Regions from separate parts of the Shewanella cyperi genome, predicted to be linked through region 4. Evidence: predicted binding sites of a transcription regulator. Region 4 holds the regulator's gene; each other region holds the start of a gene.
What was found. The regulator sigma-54, encoded in region 4, starts transcription at its own class of promoters, with help from an activator protein. The targets are predictions, from matches to a motif close to GTTGGCACGNNNNTNGNNT.
Positions count from the first base shown of each region.

Region 1: the regulator sigma-54 is predicted to act here: its motif matches at 1,406-1,424, upstream of JYB84_RS04745 (YggN family protein).
Region 2: the regulator sigma-54 is predicted to act here: its motif matches at 1,912-1,930, upstream of JYB84_RS11685 (flagellar hook-length control protein FliK).
Region 3: the regulator sigma-54 is predicted to act here: its motif matches at 1,772-1,790, upstream of JYB84_RS11870 (flagellar assembly protein FlgT).

Region 1 is NZ_CP071501.1:1,113,322-1,117,514, forward strand. Features, by position in the region: gene JYB84_RS04735 (50S ribosome-binding protein YggL) at 31-357, shown strand; gene glsB (glutaminase B) at 361-1,290, shown strand; gene JYB84_RS04745 (YggN family protein) at 1,467-2,270, shown strand; gene JYB84_RS04750 (LysR family transcriptional regulator) at 2,692-3,633, shown strand; gene JYB84_RS04755 (DUF885 domain-containing protein) at 4,122-4,193, opposite strand, start outside.
Region 2 is NZ_CP071501.1:2,688,549-2,692,741, reverse strand. Features, by position in the region: gene fliH (flagellar assembly protein FliH) at 1-127, shown strand, start outside; gene fliI (flagellar protein export ATPase FliI) at 96-1,436, shown strand; gene fliJ (flagellar export protein FliJ) at 1,440-1,877, shown strand; gene JYB84_RS11685 (flagellar hook-length control protein FliK) at 2,020-3,648, shown strand; gene fliL (flagellar basal body-associated protein FliL) at 3,712-4,193, shown strand, end outside.
Region 3 is NZ_CP071501.1:2,723,506-2,727,698, forward strand. Features, by position in the region: gene JYB84_RS11855 (flagella synthesis protein FlgN) at 61-492, shown strand; gene JYB84_RS11860 (LPP20 family lipoprotein) at 556-1,008, opposite strand; gene JYB84_RS11865 (FlgO family outer membrane protein) at 1,005-1,637, opposite strand; gene JYB84_RS11870 (flagellar assembly protein FlgT) at 1,863-2,996, shown strand; tRNA gene JYB84_RS11875 (tRNA-Arg) at 3,052-3,127, shown strand.
Region 4 is NZ_CP071501.1:3,449,995-3,454,187, reverse strand. Features, by position in the region: gene rapZ (RNase adapter RapZ) at 1-208, opposite strand, end outside; gene ptsN (PTS IIA-like nitrogen regulatory protein PtsN) at 205-648, opposite strand; gene hpf (ribosome hibernation promoting factor) at 652-939, opposite strand; gene JYB84_RS15340 (RNA polymerase factor sigma-54) at 969-2,450, opposite strand; gene lptB (LPS export ABC transporter ATP-binding protein) at 2,564-3,295, opposite strand; gene lptA (lipopolysaccharide transport periplasmic protein LptA) at 3,292-3,846, opposite strand; gene lptC (LPS export ABC transporter periplasmic protein LptC) at 3,833-4,193, opposite strand, start outside.

The sequences.
Region 1 (4,193 bases), 1.8 Mb from region 4:
CGGCACCATAACCAAGAAGAGGAAATCACAATGGCCAAGAATCGCAGCCGCCGCTTGCGCAAGAAACTGCGTGTGGATGAGTTCCAGGAACTGGGCTTTGACATCAGCTGGGAGTTTGATGCCAAGGTTGCCGAAGCCGATATCGACACCATAGTGGACAAGTTCATCGACGACGTTATCGAGGCGCGTAAGTTGGGCTTCCACGGTGGCGGTCACCGCGAGTGGGAAGGCATTATTGCTACTCAAACCCTGGGTAAGTGCACCGAGGAAGACAGAGCTGCGGTCAAGGCGTTCTGGGCAAACCAGAGCGTTGCCAATGTCGAAGTAAGCGATCTGTACGACATTTGGTGGGGCTAAATCGTGACCGAGCAGTTGTCGCTTGAACCAGGCTTGCTCGACGAGATAGTCCAACAAACCCGGCCGCTGCTCGGCAAGGGCAAGGTGGCGGATTATATTCCGGCCCTTGCCGACGTCGATCCCAACAAGCTTGGGATCGCCGTCACCTCCATCGACGGCACTACAGTCGGTGCCGGAGATTACCTGGAACCCTTCTCGGTTCAGAGTATTTCCAAAGTATTCAGTCTCACCAATGCCCTGATGCTCTATGAAGAGCAGGAGATCTGGAGCAGGGTGGGCAAAGAGCCCTCGGGCCATTCCTTCAATTCCCTGGTACAGGTGGAACTGGAGCGCGGTATTCCCCGCAACCCCTTTATCAATGCCGGTGCCCTGGTGATAGCCGACATGCTGCAAAGCCGCCTGGGGGCGCCCAAGCAGCGGATGTTGGAAGTGGTGCGCATGATGAGTGGCAACAACGGCATCTGCTATGACAAGCAGGTTGCCGATTCTGAATATCAGCACAGTGCCCGCAACGCCGCCATCGCCTATCTGATGAAATCCTTCGGCAATTTCCACAATGATGTGGATGCAGTGCTGCGCAATTATTTCCATTACTGCGCCCTTAAAATGAGCTGTGCCGACTTGTCCCGGGCCATGCTGTACCTGGCCAACCGGGGCCAAACCCTCAGCGGTCAGCAACTGGTCAGCGCCACCCAAACCCGCCAGCTCAACGCCCTGCTGGCCACCTCGGGGCTTTACGATGGCGCCGGCGAATTTGCCTACCGGGTTGGCATGCCGGGTAAGAGTGGCGTCGGTGGCGGCATTATCGCCGTGATCCCCGGTCTCCTGTCCGTCTGTGTCTGGTCCCCTGAGCTGGATGGCCATGGCAATTCCCTGGCCGGTACCGCCCTGCTCGAGCGCCTGTGTCAGGCATTGGGGCGCTCCATCTTCTGATCCTGCTGCCAACGCCTTGGTGAAAATCACCACTTAGTGGTGGTCAGACTCACCAAGGCTGTCATTTCTCATCGATAAAATCCGCATGAATGCAATAAAATCAATTGGATATAATTTTGGCACGCTCCGTGCTTTATCCAAACCATCGAAATCGACAATCACAGGATGGAACGCAAATGAAATTACCTTCAATGCTCACAGGGATAGCCCTCGCCACCATGATCTGTAGCACTGCACCTGTTATGGCCCATGAAGATCACCAGGAATGCAATGTCAGCCTGAATTACGATCTGACCATGGAGCCGAAAAAGATGGTGTTCAGCAGCAAGGGTAAGGAACAGTACCGCATCGAGCCGGGCAGGCTGTTTGTCGATGGTGAAGAAGTCAGCCTCAACAGCAAGCAAAAAGCGCTGCTTGAGCAGTATTCCGATGGTTTGGCCAAGCAAGTTCCCGAGTTCGTAACCTTGGTGACCGAGGCCGTGTCTTTGGCCAGTCAAGCGGTGAGCATGGCGCTGACTCCGCTGCTGGGTGATGACACAGGTGCCAAGGTGGACGAGCTGGTGGCCAATCTGCAAAAGCGTATGGACAAGGTCATGTACCGTAACGGTGACAGCTACTATGTGGGCGCCACCGAAGACTCCATGGATGAAGTATTCAACGAAGAGTTTGAGCAGGAAATCGAGCAGATGGTACAGAACTCTGTGGGTACCCTGATGATCAACCTGGGTAGCCAGATCCTCTCTGCTGACGGCGGCAGCTTCGAAGAGAAGATGGAGAATTTCGGTAAGAAGATGGAATCCATTGGCGACGATATTGAAAAGCAAATGGAAGCCCAGGCCGAGGTGATTGAGGCCCGAGCCGACAAGATGTGTGAAAACTTTGAAGAGTTGCTGGTGTTGGAAAACCGCGTCCGGGAAGAAATTCCTGAACTCAGGGATTACCCCCTGGCACAGCGTGAGCAAGTCGAGTTGCGTGAATAAACCGGGAGTGATTGAAGGTCCCCCAACCCGCTAAACCCAATGAAGTGTTTCCTTTGAACTTAGGCTGAAAAGTCTTTTGCCCCGGATCCCCTCCGGGGCTTTTTTTATTCGCTTTTTAGCCGGTTGCGCCGGGGCGGCTTAAGCCCATTTCGTGGCTTTTATAGGCCGGATTTGCCCAGGCTACCCAGGCAGTTATGACAGTAAGATGGCAGCTCGCTGGAGTCGCGGTCAGATAATTTGTTATACTTCTAAAAAATAACAAAAAATCCGGTAAAAATACCGGTGCTCCGGACTCTACCTCAGTGTGTGTTTTTGGTATATCTTCTTGAATATCATCGATATGGTATCCGTTTTTTTGCTGTGACAGCGTCCAGGCGATTAACGGCCAATAGCCAGTCGAAAACAGTTTAAGGCCAGCTTAATGTTAGAACTGTTAGAACCTATCGCCATTTTTACCCACGTAGCCCGTGCCGGTAGCTTCAGTGCTGCTGCCCGGCGTTTGGGGATTTCCAAGTCCAAGGTCAGTACCCAGGTAGCGGATCTGGAGCATAAGCTCGGGGTGCAGCTTATTCAGCGCACCACCCGCAGTCTCAGTCTCACGGAAGCAGGTCATTTGCTGTACGTGCAGGGGGAGGAATTGCTGCGCGACGCCGATCAGGCGGTGGCCAGTGTCCATAACCTCAATGATGCCACCCGCGGCGTGCTCAAGGTGGGGATTTCCCAATCCTTCGGCACCATGCACATCATTCCCGCATTACCTGAGTTTATGGCTCGTCATCCCGAGCTGGAACTGCAGGTGAGCCTGCTCGATCATAAGGTTGACGTGGTCAGCGAAGGCCTGGATTTGTTGCTCACCATGTCCGAACAATTGCCCCTGGGCATGGTGGCCCGCCCCCTGATGAAGTGCCAGTTCATGTTGCTGGCATCACCCGACTATATTGCCCGCCACGGCGAGCCGTCCAAGCCGGAGCAGCTGGTGGATCACAACTGCCTGGTGTACCACGGTGAGTGGCATGAGCACAGCGTTTGGCAGTTCAAGCGTGGCGATGATTATTGCGAGATAGGGGTTTCCGGTAACTTCCGGGTCGACAATGCGCCGGCGCTCAAGTCGGCGGCCGTCAGCGGCCTGGGCGTGGTCTATCTGGCCAGCTATCTGGTGGAAGGCGAAATAGAAAAGGGCACCCTGGTACCTTTGCTGCGGGATTGGCAATTGACCCATCACCTGCCGCTGCAGGCCGTATATCCAAGGCGCAAGCATCTGGCCCCCAAGGTCAGTGCCTTTATTGATTTCATTAAGAATCATATAGGTACGCCACCCTATTGGGACAAGCCCTACGCTGAGCTTTATGCCGAGCGACGTTGAAAGCTGGAAACTTTGTTCTGATTTAAGAACTATACTTTGGATTAGGTTTGCCTGTTTTGCTTAAGTATTTATAAATCAGCTGCTTAATGGTTTGCAGGTGATTAAATAAACAAGGCTAATTAAGGCGTTTCTAATCGGGTTGCTCAGGTCGGAGTTGCACCTTGTTCTTAAATTAATACAATGGGCGTCAGTTGATTCGGGATGATCTGAGTCCGTAGCCGGCCTGGGAATGACCCCTTCCATGTTGGATGCGCAGATCCGCTGATAGCAGTCCTGAGTCAATGCCGGTGAGAGCTGATGAACTAATTTCATTAACCATGGCTCCACTGGCCTTGAAACCATCATCCTAGTTTTTGGTTTACCCCGGCCTCACCGCTGGGGTGATTTTTTTTCGGGGTTTGAAAGCTCAAGCGCCATCAGTTCAGCAGGTCGCAATAAAAAAGCCAGGTCCGGGGACCTGGCTTTGGTTTCTTTGCTCGATAAGGGTATCAGCTGATGCTGACCGACTTAATCCAATCGTCTATCTGACTTTCCAGCACATCCAGTGGCAAGGGGCCATT
Region 2 (4,193 bases), 760 kb from region 4:
AAATCATGAGCAGCATTCGGAACAAGCCGAGCAAACGCTTGCCGCGGCTGAAGAGGACCAAGCCGGGGTGCAGACCTCGGAACCGGGAGACGATGATGTCAGCTCGCAGCCAACACCTGCTCCATAACCTGACGCAATACACCCAGGGTATTGCCCCTTTCAGACCCGTAGCCTCCGGCCAACTGGTACGCGTAGTCGGCTTGACCCTGGAGGCCAGCGGTTGCCGTGCTCCAGTCGGCAGCTTGTGCGCCATCGAGACCATGCAGGGCGAACTGGTGGCCGAGGTCATAGGTTTTGACGACGAACTCCTGTACCTGATGCCCATAGATGAACTCAGGGGCGTGCTTCCCGGAGCCCGGGTTATCCCCTTGGGTGAACAGAGTGGCCTTAATGTCGGCATGTCGCTGCTGGGGCGGGTGCTGGACGGCAGTGGCCAGCCACTCGATGGTCTGGGACCGCTGAATACAGATCAAAAAGCCTCCCGCCACAGTCCTGCCATGAATCCTCTGGCCAGAAGGCCCATTCATGAACCCCTGGATGTGGGGGTGCGCGCCATCAATGCCATGCTCACCGTGGGTAAAGGTCAGCGTATGGGCCTGTTCGCCGGTTCGGGGGTGGGTAAGTCGGTGTTGCTTGGCATGATGACCCGGGGGACCACCGCCGACATTATTGTGGTAGGGCTGGTGGGCGAACGTGGCCGCGAAGTAAAAGAATTCATTGAGGAGATCCTCGGTCCCGAAGGCCGGGCCCGCTCCGTGGTGGTGGCGGCACCTGCCGATACCTCGCCCCTGATGCGTCTGCGGGCCTGTGAAACCTCGACCCGTATTGCCGAGTATTTCCGTGATTTGGGCTACGACGTGCTGCTGTTGATGGACAGCCTGACCCGTTATGCCCAGGCCCAGCGTGAAATTGCCTTGGCCGTGGGCGAGCCGCCCGCAACCAAGGGGTATCCGCCGTCGGTGTTTGCCAAGTTGCCCAGGTTGGTGGAACGCGCCGGTAACGGTGGTCCGGGGCAGGGCTCTATTACCGCTTTTTATACCGTGCTGACCGAGGGGGACGACCAACAGGATCCCATTGCCGACGCCAGCCGGGCGATTCTCGACGGTCACATAGTGCTTTCCCGGGCCCTTGCCGATTCGGGGCATTACCCTGCCATTGACATCGAAGCCTCCATCAGCCGGGTGGCGCCCATGGTGATTTCCGATCTGCATCTGGAGTGCATGCGTAAAGTTAAACAGGTGTATTCCCTGTACCAGCAAAATAAAGATCTGATTTCCATCGGGGCTTACGCCCAGGGCAGCGATCCCCGCATCGACAATGCCATTCGACTGCAGCCGGTGATGAACGCTTTTTTGCGCCAGACCATGCGTGATGCCATTTCCTTTGCTGACAGCGAACTGATGCTGACCCAGCTTGCCGCCCAGTGCAAGGTGTAATCCATGGCCGCCCGGGATCCACTGCTGACCGTGCTCAAACTCGCCTCCGAAGCAGAAGAGCAGGCGGCCTTGCGGCTTAAGGCTGCCCAGCTAGAAGCCCAGAAACGCAAGCAGCAGCTTGATGCCCTCAATCAGTATCGGCTGGACTATATGCAACAGCTGACCGGGCAGCAGGGCAAACAGATCAGTGCCAACTACTACCAGCAGTTTCACAAGTTCATCCAACAGATCGATCAGGCCATCAGCCAACAGTTACGCACCGTTGCCAGTGCCAACACCCAGGTGCAGCATCGGCAGCAACATTGGCTGGAAAAGCAGCAAAAGCGCAAGGCCGTGGAACTGCTGCTTGAGCACAAGGCGCAAAAGCGCGAGCGGGCAGAGGCCAAGCGCGAGCAAAAGCTTGCCGATGAGTTCGCCATTCAACAATTTATCCGCCGCTGAACAATTTATCCGTCACTGAAAGATATTTAGTATTTTTGGTTCGATTTTTGCTTAATCCCATTAAGGTATAAGCGCCAGTCATAATGCCGACGGCCGACTGGGACCCGGGCTGCGCTTTGGCGCAGCAGGTGAGGAGAACGCAATGCAACAAATGAGCAATGTGCTGCTGGGTGGTGGAGCCAAGGTGCAGGCCACAGCGGGAAAAGACAGCGTCGACAGCAATGAAAACGGTGATTTTTCAGCGTTTTTCGACAAGGCAACCGCCGGTGGCGAAGCACAGGAAACGGTCAGGGTTGAGCGTGCCAACCCCGGCGATAAGTCAGATGAACTTGACGCCAAAACGTCAGCCGACAATGAAGATAACGTCGCCCTGGTCTTCGCGCAAATTCAGTACTCCAGCATTATTCAGGAGCCGCAAAGTCAATCCGGGGTGACAGACTTTGCCGTCGATCTTGCCGCTGACGTTGCCGCCGTCGTTCCTGATGGAGACAGTTTGCCGCAGGATCTGGCCCTGCTTCCCAAATTGATTGATGGTGAGCCGGCTTCCGGCACCATATCGCCGTTGCAGGCCATGGACAGGTTAATGTCTGAACTGGAGTCGGGTAATCCGGAAATCCTCACCGAGTTGGCTGAGCTGCTTGATGTCGATCCCAAGATGTTGCAGCAAATGGCACCCGAAGAGTTGCAGCAATGGCTGAACCAAAAATTCAAAGACCCCTCCGCTATGGCCCAGTTGCAGCAGTTGATGGGCTCCCAGGGAATCAGCGACAGTCGTTTGGTCGATGGCGTAGATAGCCGGGGAGATGCGCTAAACATATCCAAAGGCCAGCAATTGGCCCCTGGATGGGGTGCGGGCAAGACTCCAGGTGCGGAAAGAGACCATATATTGCCGATTAAACAGCAGATCACCGGCAATGCTGACGGACAGGAGATCCCTGATGCCACACCTGTGGAGCCCCTGGCAAAAGACGCCAAGGTGGAGCAGGGACAACAGAACCTGGCCGAATTTAAGTTGCAGCCGGTGGTGGTGCCACAGGCTCAGGTTAATCCCGCAGCGCCAAACGCCGCTCAGGGCGTTTCGCCAACTGTCAATCCATTGGCGGCTGAGCCGCTGGGTTCCATGTCCGATGGGTTGGCTATGCCGGTGGCCGATGCAGCGAAACAATTGGCCAACAGTGAACTCATTCTGGTGGAAGGAAAAGAGCCCCAGGTGCAGCTGAAAGCGCAGGACACGTTATTGTTTACTGGCATTAATGGCGAGGGGCACAAGGACATCCAGGCCTTGTCACAGCACAGCCGAACCGAGATGCCACAGTTGCAGCTGTCATTACGACAGGGCATGGAGCAGAGCCAGAACATGCATGACATGATCCAGCGTTTTGCTCCCATGATGAAGCAGCAATTGGTCACCATGGTCAGCCAGGGGATCCAACAGGCGGAAATCCGTCTTGACCCGCCGGAGCTGGGGCAAATGATGGTGCGCATTCAGGTGCAGGGGCAGGAAACCCAGGTGCAATTCCACGTCACCCAGTCACAGACCCGGGATGTGATGGAGCAGGCACTGCCAAGACTCAGGGAAATGCTGGCCGAGCAGGGCATGCAGCTGACCGATGGTCAGGTGTCCCAGGGCGGTGGTGGCCGAGACTTCGGCAGTCGCGAAGGCAGCGGTGGCGCATCCCAGGAATCCATGGATGAAAAAGCAGCAGAAGAAACTTTGTTAAGCGTAAATCAGACAACAAGTTACGGCTCGGGTATAGATTATTACGCTTAACGAGGTAACCTATAGGCAATCGCAAGCATCGGGGTTGTCATTGGCAAGGACAAAGGCGGATACATGGCTGAAGAAGAAGATCTGAAACTGGAAGAAACGCAGCAGCCCAAAAAGCGCAACAAGTTATTGTTGTTTGGCATAGGTGGTGGTGTAGTACTGCTGCTGATTGTGCTGGGATTGTGGTTTTTCCTGTCTGGGGATGATGAGAGTGCCGGAGAGTCCGTAGCAACAGACACCACAGAAATGAGTACCAGTGCTGATCCTGCCACCAAGAGCGAAGCTTACTATGTGGGGATGCCGCGCCCGTTTCTGTTCAACCTGCCCGGTGCCAATCGTACCCGCTTGGTGGAAATCAAGGTGCAGTTGATGGTGCGTGGTTCGGAAGATGATGTTCTGGTCCGAAAGCACATTCCTTTGATTGAGGATGCCCTGCTGACCACCTTCAGCGGCGCCGACGAGCAGAAAATGACGACCCAGGCCGGGAAGGATGAACTCAGGCAACTGGCGTTGCTGAATGTACAGAACACGCTGCAACCGGTGACCGG
Region 3 (4,193 bases), 730 kb from region 4:
CAACGTCGATGTTTTTGACGCCTGCTTTTGATATTGTGTTTAACATCAGGGGACCCAGCAATGACAGAACACACACTCCTCGCGCTGCTTACGCAACAGCAACGCCTGCTTGATGGCCTGATGCAACTGATCACCGACGAAAAGCAGGCACTGATCCAACAAGCGGCAGAAGAGCTGTTGCGCTTAAGCGGCACCAAGGCCGAGTTACTGCAGGCCCTTCAGCACAACGACAAGCAACTGGAAGCCCATCCGGATCGGGCGCAGCTCAGTCAGGATGCAGAACTCAAGGCCAGGGTCGAGGACGCCAAAGAGCGTCTGGCACAGTGCCAACAGCTCAATGAACTCAATGGCCAACTGATAGAGCACAACCTCGCCAGCCTCAACCGCCTGGCCCAGGCACTGCAGGTCAGCCGCAATGCCAGTTCCCTGACCTATAACGACAAGGGCAAGACCTCGACCATCTCCACCCTGGGCAATGATTTCAGCGCTTAAACGGTCTTCCAGATAACACAAAACCCGGCCATGGCCGGGTTTATTGTCAGCAAGTCAGTTCCCCTAGAAATAGGTGACGTCTTTCACCTTCTGCGGCCTGTGGGTCTGCTGATACAGGGCCCATACCAAGGCAAAATCCAGTTCCAGCTCGGTGACGTAGTGATCACCTGTGGGGTAACTCTTGACCACCCGGGCGCCGCGGATCACCCCGGAGACGCTGGCCTTGACCTTGTCATCGGCCACCATCCAGTCGTTGACACTGGTGCCGGCACTGATGTTCTGGCCATAAACCTGCTCGGCCAACTCCCGATAGGCGGCAATCTTGGAGGCCTGCATCGCCAGCAATACCTTCTGGGATTGCTCCTTGGCCGGTTGACTGTCCAGGGGCGCGTAGCCTATGGCGGTAATTTTGGGGAAGCTTTCCGGCGCTTCGGTTTCCCACTGTACATAGCGATCGCGGCCGGCGCAGCCGCCCAGAGCCAATGCCGCCACTAGGCACAGCATCAAATGTTTCATGGTCTGTCTCCCAATACCTTTACCTTGTCCTCGCCACGCTGCTCATAGCGATACAGCAGACCATCGCGGGACACCACTTTTTCCGATTGTGCCAGGTAGCCGGTCAATTGTGCCGGAGCCACAAAGGCTTGTGATGCCGCCACCACCCGCTTGTTTCCTGTGTCAACGATTCGGCTGTTCAGCACCAGGCCGTCTTTGGCCAGGCTCATGCTGGACACCAGCACATGGGCCACATCGATATTCTGCCCCAACTGTTGCCAGTCGCGGCTGAGCAACAAGTCGCCCTGGGCCGTTACCCGCACCGCCTCTCCAAGATTCAAATCCACCACGTTGAAATAACGGGCATGGAGGGCAGCCATCAAACCTTGCTGCAACTGTTGGGCCAATTCATTACTGCCGCGAAAATCCGCCACGGAAACCGGGGTCGCCACCAGCAGGGGCTGCTCGGGCAACAGGCCATCGTTTTGCTGCAGCAGCTCGTTGACCATCTGCTGCGCCAATACATTGACCTGGCCTCGGGTCGGATAGCCCTCGGCTTGGTAAAGAGATTCTCTGGGCAGGGATTCGGCCAAACCGGCCATGGGCGTCAGCAGCGCCAGCACTGTGGCAATAATTAGGCTTTTATTCATTTCCAACCACCTGATAATGAGGGAAAATTTGCTGTCGAACTCCTGTCCGATGCCATGTCCCCCGACTGGGGATAGTCTCTTATCGGCCCGGGGCGGCAAAACTTGACCCCGCTTAGTTGCCGCAATGCAATTATTCAGGCACGCATCTTGCTTTAGTTCAGGTCGAAGGTGAGCGGACGCCGGTGTCCGCCGCCAAACCTGTTTACTCCGGGAGGATATTCGCCCATGCGTACCCTATTGCTGCTGCTGGCCCTGGTGTCCGGCCCCGGCGTCGCCCAATGGCAGCAGGCCACGGGCGAAGCCATCATAGTTGACGGCGATGTCGCCAAGGCCCGTGAACAAGCCGTGGCCCAGGCCATCAGCTATGCCGGACTTGCCAGTGGTGCCAGCTTTAATGCCGAGCAACAGGTGGTCAATGGCCGCCTGACCCAGAATACCCTGACCCTGGCACAAATGCTGATGACCAACCGCATCGAGCTTATCAGCGAAGAGATCCGCCACAACAAGCTGACGGTCAAACTGCAGCTTGAACTCCTGGATGATGTCGAGCCCAACTGCGCCAAGGGCCAGCTCAAGGCCGCCATCTTTCTGCCCCAGGCGCAGATCCGCGACCGCGCCCAGCTGCGCCACGGCCAGTTGACCCAATTGCCCGCCGCCATTTCCCGTCGGCTGGGGGCGCAATTGGAACGCACTTCCAGCACCGGCTTTATTCATCTGGCCGCCGACAAGGTGCTGGCCATGGGCAGTGGCGGCAATCGTTTGCCGTCCTGGCTTGCCGACAGCAGCGACAGCCAATATGTGCTGCTGCCCGAGCTGATGGACGTAGCCACCGAACCTGCCGAATCCTCCATGCTGGGGCTGTGGCACAGCGATCCACTGCGCCAGTTCCGTTTGCGGCTGACCCTGTACCACGGCATCAGCGGCGAAGTGATCTGGCAGAACGAACTGGACACCTCGGCGCCCTGGGAATTTGAGTTGCAGGCCAGCGTCGACCCCGACAGCGACCGCTTCTGGCGCTCCGCCTATGGCCGCGGCATAGACAAGCTGCTGGCCGACGCCGGCCGCGCCATGGATGAGGCGCTGATGTGTCGCCCCGTACTCGGCCAGGTGGTGGCCCGCGAAGGCGAAACCCTGATCATCAACCTCGGCCGCCGCCATGGCCTGAAAAATGGCGATGAGCTGCAGCTGGTCTTGACCCACAATATCGGCGACCGCCTGTCGCGGATGCGTACCCTTGCCAATAATTCACATACAAACATCAAGATAGAGCAAGTGACCGAAGACAGTGCCATTGCGGTGCTCAAGGGCCAGCAGGCGACCTTGAATATTCAGCTCAACGACATAGCGATTAAGATTTAAGCAATTAAAATTCAAGACTTTTAATCGGAGCCAAAACCAGTATAATCAGCTGCGTCTCCCTATAGCTCAACAGGATAGAGCAGTCGCCTCCTAAGCGACCGATCGGGGTTCGAGTCCCTGTGGGGAGACCAGTCACTTCTGCTTGTGACTGCTTGCACAAGTTTCAAGCTTTTCTTTCAGTTCCTCTTTTTCTGCCAATTTTTGTGTTTCTGTTGCCGCGACAGTATCTGTATTGATCGGCTGTGCCGCCTATGTGCCGCCACCACCGTGGCAATATCTTGCTTCAACTGCAACTTCCGGCATCTGATGCCATTAATCACCTGCCGTGGGCCTTCGCACTGCTACTCCAGTGACACGGCATGAATATGTCCCTATAGCCTCCCCTCGCCATCCATGGCTCGGACGGTCACTGGCGCAGCAGTGCAAGCTCAGGGTGTTCCACTCCAGCTGTGGACTTATCATCCAAGAGCCCGAATGAAAGCAAATGCCAGACTGTTGCACCGATTCCCCCTTTGGAGCCGCCGAGGATGTTGGGCAAGAAACGGCAACAACCGAGGCAGGAAGCCGAGGTAGCGACAGTCGAGCATGGAGGCGAGTCTGTCGCGTTGGCCGTTTCGCCCATAAATCCGAGGGGCCTTCGGCTCCGATCGGGGGCATCCTTTGGGTTGCAAGGGGCTTTGGATGAGCAAAGCCCCTTGCCCGGGTGTGGGTTGGAGACCCACGACTTTGTGCCGCTGGCAAAGCGGCAATCTCTTGAGGTGATGCAGCATCCACCTTTTAATGCAATTAATCACCTGCGGTGGGCCTTCGCACTGCTACCCCAGTAACACGCCGTGAATCCATCCCTGGAGGCTCAACGGCGACGTCCTGTCGCCGATGGTCACTGGTGCAGCAGTGCAAGCTAAAGGTGTTCCACTCCGACATTGCTCAACCGTCCAGCACCGATAAAGAGCAAATAACCAAGCTCACATCTAAAGCCAACACATTCCGCCAAACCAGCCTGGCATCCAAGATATGAAAGAAAGGATTTTCATGCTTAAACAGCATGCCAGCACATATCTTATGATCCCGCACAAGTTTTTGTAATAAATGGCAAATATCCTACAGACGACGAATAAGAGCTGTGGTAAGTTCGGATTAATTGAAGCACATGTATCATACAATCAAAACTTTACAGAACGCAGGAAACTTGTAGTC
Region 4 (4,193 bases):
GTTGTTCCAACACCTTGTGCTGTTCCGGCAGGTTGCGGACATCGACGCTGATGGCCACCAGTTCATTGCTGCTTTTCAGTTGCGCCAGCAAGGGCCCAATCAGTGGCAGTGGCAGGTTGTCGACGCAGTAATAGCCCAGGTCTTCCAAGACCCTCAGGGCAACGGTTTTGCCCGAGCCCGATCGACCTGAGACTATGACCAGTTTCATCCGGTGATCACCTGATAGAGTTCAGCGTCATCCTGGCTTTTGCGCAGTTGCTTGAGGATTTGCTTGTCGTTGAGCTTTTCTGCCATGGCGGCGAGTGTGCTCAGGTGCTGCTGGCATTGGTCCGATGGCACCAGTAGGGCAAACAGTATGTCAACCGGCTGTTTGTCTATGGCGTCAAAACTGATGGCCTCTTCACATTTGACCAGCACGGCGATCGGGGTCTCTATGCTGTTCAAGCGGCCATGGGGGATGGCAATACCATTGCCTATGCCTGTGCTTCCCATTTTTTCTCGGGCCAATAGGCTTTCGAAGATCTCTTGAGAAGAGAGGGTGGGGTACTGGGCGCTGGCGATATCGCTGATCAGTTCCAGTACCTTTTTCTTACTGCCCGGAGTGGCACAGGTGGTGCACTCCGGCCTCAGGATGGTACTCAGTTCCATCTTTTAGTGCTTAGTCAGTTTCTCTTTGTGTTTGATGACCTGACGATCCAATTTATCAATCAGAGCGTCGATGGCGGCGTACATGTCTTCATGCTCAGACGTGGCAAACACTTCACCACCATTGAGGTGCAGCTTGGCTTCTGCAATCTGCTGCATTTTTTGAACATTGAGCACAACGTGCACATTATTGATCTGTTCGAAGTGGCGTTCAAGCTTGGTAAATTTGCTCTCTACATAGTTACGCAGTGAATCTGTAATTTCGATATGGTGCCCAGTCAGATTGATTTGCATAGACACTTTCCTCCAGTTTTTACAGTGAGTTATAAGCTTTTACGCTGGTTTGACGGCGGGATCAGCATTGCTTCACGGTACTTTGCAATGGTACGTCTAGCAACGTTGATTCCCTGTTCCGCCAGAAGTTCCGCCATTTTGCTGTCGCTCAATGGTTTCTTCTGATTTTCTGCAGCCACCAGTTTCTTGATAAAGGCGCGGATGGCCGTAGACGAGCATTCTCCACCGTCTTCCGTACTGACATGGCTGGAGAAGAAATACTTCAATTCGAAAATACCCCGCGGGGTATGCATGTACTTTTGGGTGGTCACCCTGGAAATGGTGGACTCATGCATTTCCACCGCTTCGGCTATGTCGTTCAGCACCATGGGCTTCATGGCTTCTTCACCGTACTCAAAGAAACCTTGCTGGAACTGCACTATGCAATTGGCCACCTTGAGCAGGGTGTCGTTGCGGCTCTCCAGGCTCTTGATAAACCACTTGGCTTCCTGCAAATGGCCACGGATAAACTGGCTGTCAGCCTGACTGCGACTGGTGCGGGCCATGGCGGCGTAATGCTGATTGACGTTGAGCTTGGGCATGCAATCGGGATTGAGTTCCACCACCCAGCGGCCATTTTTCTTGCTCACAGAGACGTCGGGGATAACGTACTCGTCCTTGCCGGACGTGACCTGTTCACCCGGACGGGGATTGAGGCTCTGGATCAGCACTATGGCTTCACGCAGCTCATCTTCCTTCAGACGGGTTTTGCGCATCAGGGTGCGGAAGTCCCTGGCGGCAATCAGATCCAGATGGTCGCGGATCAGCAGTTTGGCGTTTTCCAGGTGTGGCGTATCGGCGGCAAAGTGGGCCAGCTGGATCAGCAGGCATTCACTGAGGTCCCTTGCGGCCACCCCTATGGGGTCGAAGTGCTGGATGCGCTTGAGCACGGCTTCCACTTCGTCCAGCTCCACTTCATCGTCGCCCATGGCTTCGAGTATGTCTTCCGTGGTCTGGGTCAGGTAACCGCGTTCATCTATGGCGTCTATGATGGCGGTGGCTATGGCCATGTCGGTGTCTGAGAAAGGGGTGAGGTTCTTTTGCCATTCCAGGTGTTCATAAAGCCCGTCGCTGGTCTCTCCCTGGAAGGGCATATCATCATCGCGCATCATGGAGCCGCTGCCGGAAGCAGGGGCGGCGGTGAACACTTCGTCCCAGGTGGTATCCATGGGCAATTCATCGGGCATGGACTGCTGGGTCAGGGCGTCGGAGGTTTCCAGGGTGGAGCTGTCATCGTTACTGCTGGCCGTGACGGGCTCGGAGAAGTCGTCCTGCTCCCTGTGATCTGAATCGCTGCGCTCCTGGCTGTCGAATTGGTCATCGTCCAGCTCCAACAAAGGGTTGGAATCCAGCGCTTGTTGAATTTCCTGTTGCAGTTCAAGTGAAGAAAGTTGCAACAGCCTGATGGCCTGTTGCAATTGCGGCGTCATGGTCAGTTGTTGGCCCAGCTTGAGCTGGAGTGACGCTTTCATCTACTGCGGATCCTTGACTGTTATTGTTATCAGAAAGCTGTTTTCTATCAGTTTTGTGAACTGCTGGCCAGTTGCACTCTTCCTTAATGAGATAGAGATCAGGCTAAATTTAACTATAGCCTGAATTGCTCACCCAAGTACACCGCCCGCACCTGCTGATTGTCCAGAATCTCGGCAGGGGTGCCTTCGGCGATGAGGTTGCCATGGCTGACTATGTAGGCTTTTTCACAGACATCAAGGGTTTCTCTGACGTTGTGATCCGTGATTAATATGCCGAGGCCGCGACTCTTGAGCTGCTCAATTATTTTCTTGATGTCTATGACCGAAATGGGGTCGACACCGGCGAAGGGTTCATCGAGCAGAATAAAGCGCGGATTGGCGGCCAGAGCACGGGCGATTTCGACCCGGCGCCGCTCACCACCGGACAAAGACATGCCCATGTTGTCGCGGATATGGGTGATGTGGAACTCTTCCAGCAGCTGCTCCAGTTCCTCTTCACGCTGATCCTGGTCCAGATCCTTGCGGGTTTGCAGTACCGCCATGATGTTGTCGTGCACGGACAGCTTACGGAAAATGCTTGCTTCCTGGGGCAGGTAGCCTATGCCCTTGCGAGCCCTCAGATGCATGGGGTCCAGGGTCAGGTCATCTTCGTTGATATGGATGCTGCCCTTGTCACTTTTCACCAGCCCCACCACCATGTAGAAGGTGGTGGTTTTGCCGGCGCCATTGGGGCCCAGCAGACCGACCACCTGGCCGGTGCGCACGCTGAGACTGACGTCCTTGACCACGGTGCGGTTTTTGTAGCTTTTGGCCAGATTGCTGGCCTTAAGGATCAGTTCCGTCATTGGCGAACCGGCTCCTTATCCTGCTCTTGTTCTTCGGGCTTGGGAGCCAACTGTTCCTGATAGTTTTCCGGCTTGATGATGGTGATCACCCGTTCATCGCCTTTTTGGCTGCTGTCGGCCTTCAGTTGCTGCTTTTCAATGTCATAAATGATTTTGTCGGCGTTGACCTGGCTGCCATCCTGTTCAATTTTGGCATTGCCCGTGAGCGTCATGGTGCGATTGTCCATGTTGTAGCTGATCTCATTGGCACTGGCGCTGGCCTGGCGGCCGTCATCCAGGGTCTGACTGTAGGTGGCGGGCTTGCCCTTGGCCACCAATACCCTTTGTCCTGAGGCTTCATCGGTATAGGCACTGAGTTCCTGAGCGGTGATCTTCAGGCTGCCCTGGGTCAGCAGTACCGGCCCACCATAGACCACCCGCTTGTTCTTGATGTCGGCAAATTGGGTGGCGGCAGCAATTTTCAATTCCTGCAGCAGGTCGTTGTTTTTGGCTGTGGCCATGGTGCTGCACAGGCACAGTGCCAGTGCCAGCAGGGTTTTACTTGGGTTCATAGCTTCCTTTTACCTGACTGAGCAGTTTGACTTCCTGGGCATTGAGATCGGCATACAGGCCCTGGCCGGTGACATTGAATCCTTTGCCGAAGACCAAAATTGGCCTGTTCGAAGTCATTATCATAGTGTTCAAATCCAGCTCCAGATAGCTGGTGGATAGATTTTGCAGCGGTTCCTGTTGGCTGATTGCCTGGATTTGCACATCCTGTTCCAGTACCACCTTGCCGCTGTTTTTGCTGAGCTTGCCGCGACTGGCAGACAGACGCCATTGGGCCGCGCCTTCATTGGGATAGATCAGATACACGGGCTCGGTGAATTCGGTAATGTTGCTGGCCTGGAAATGCTCC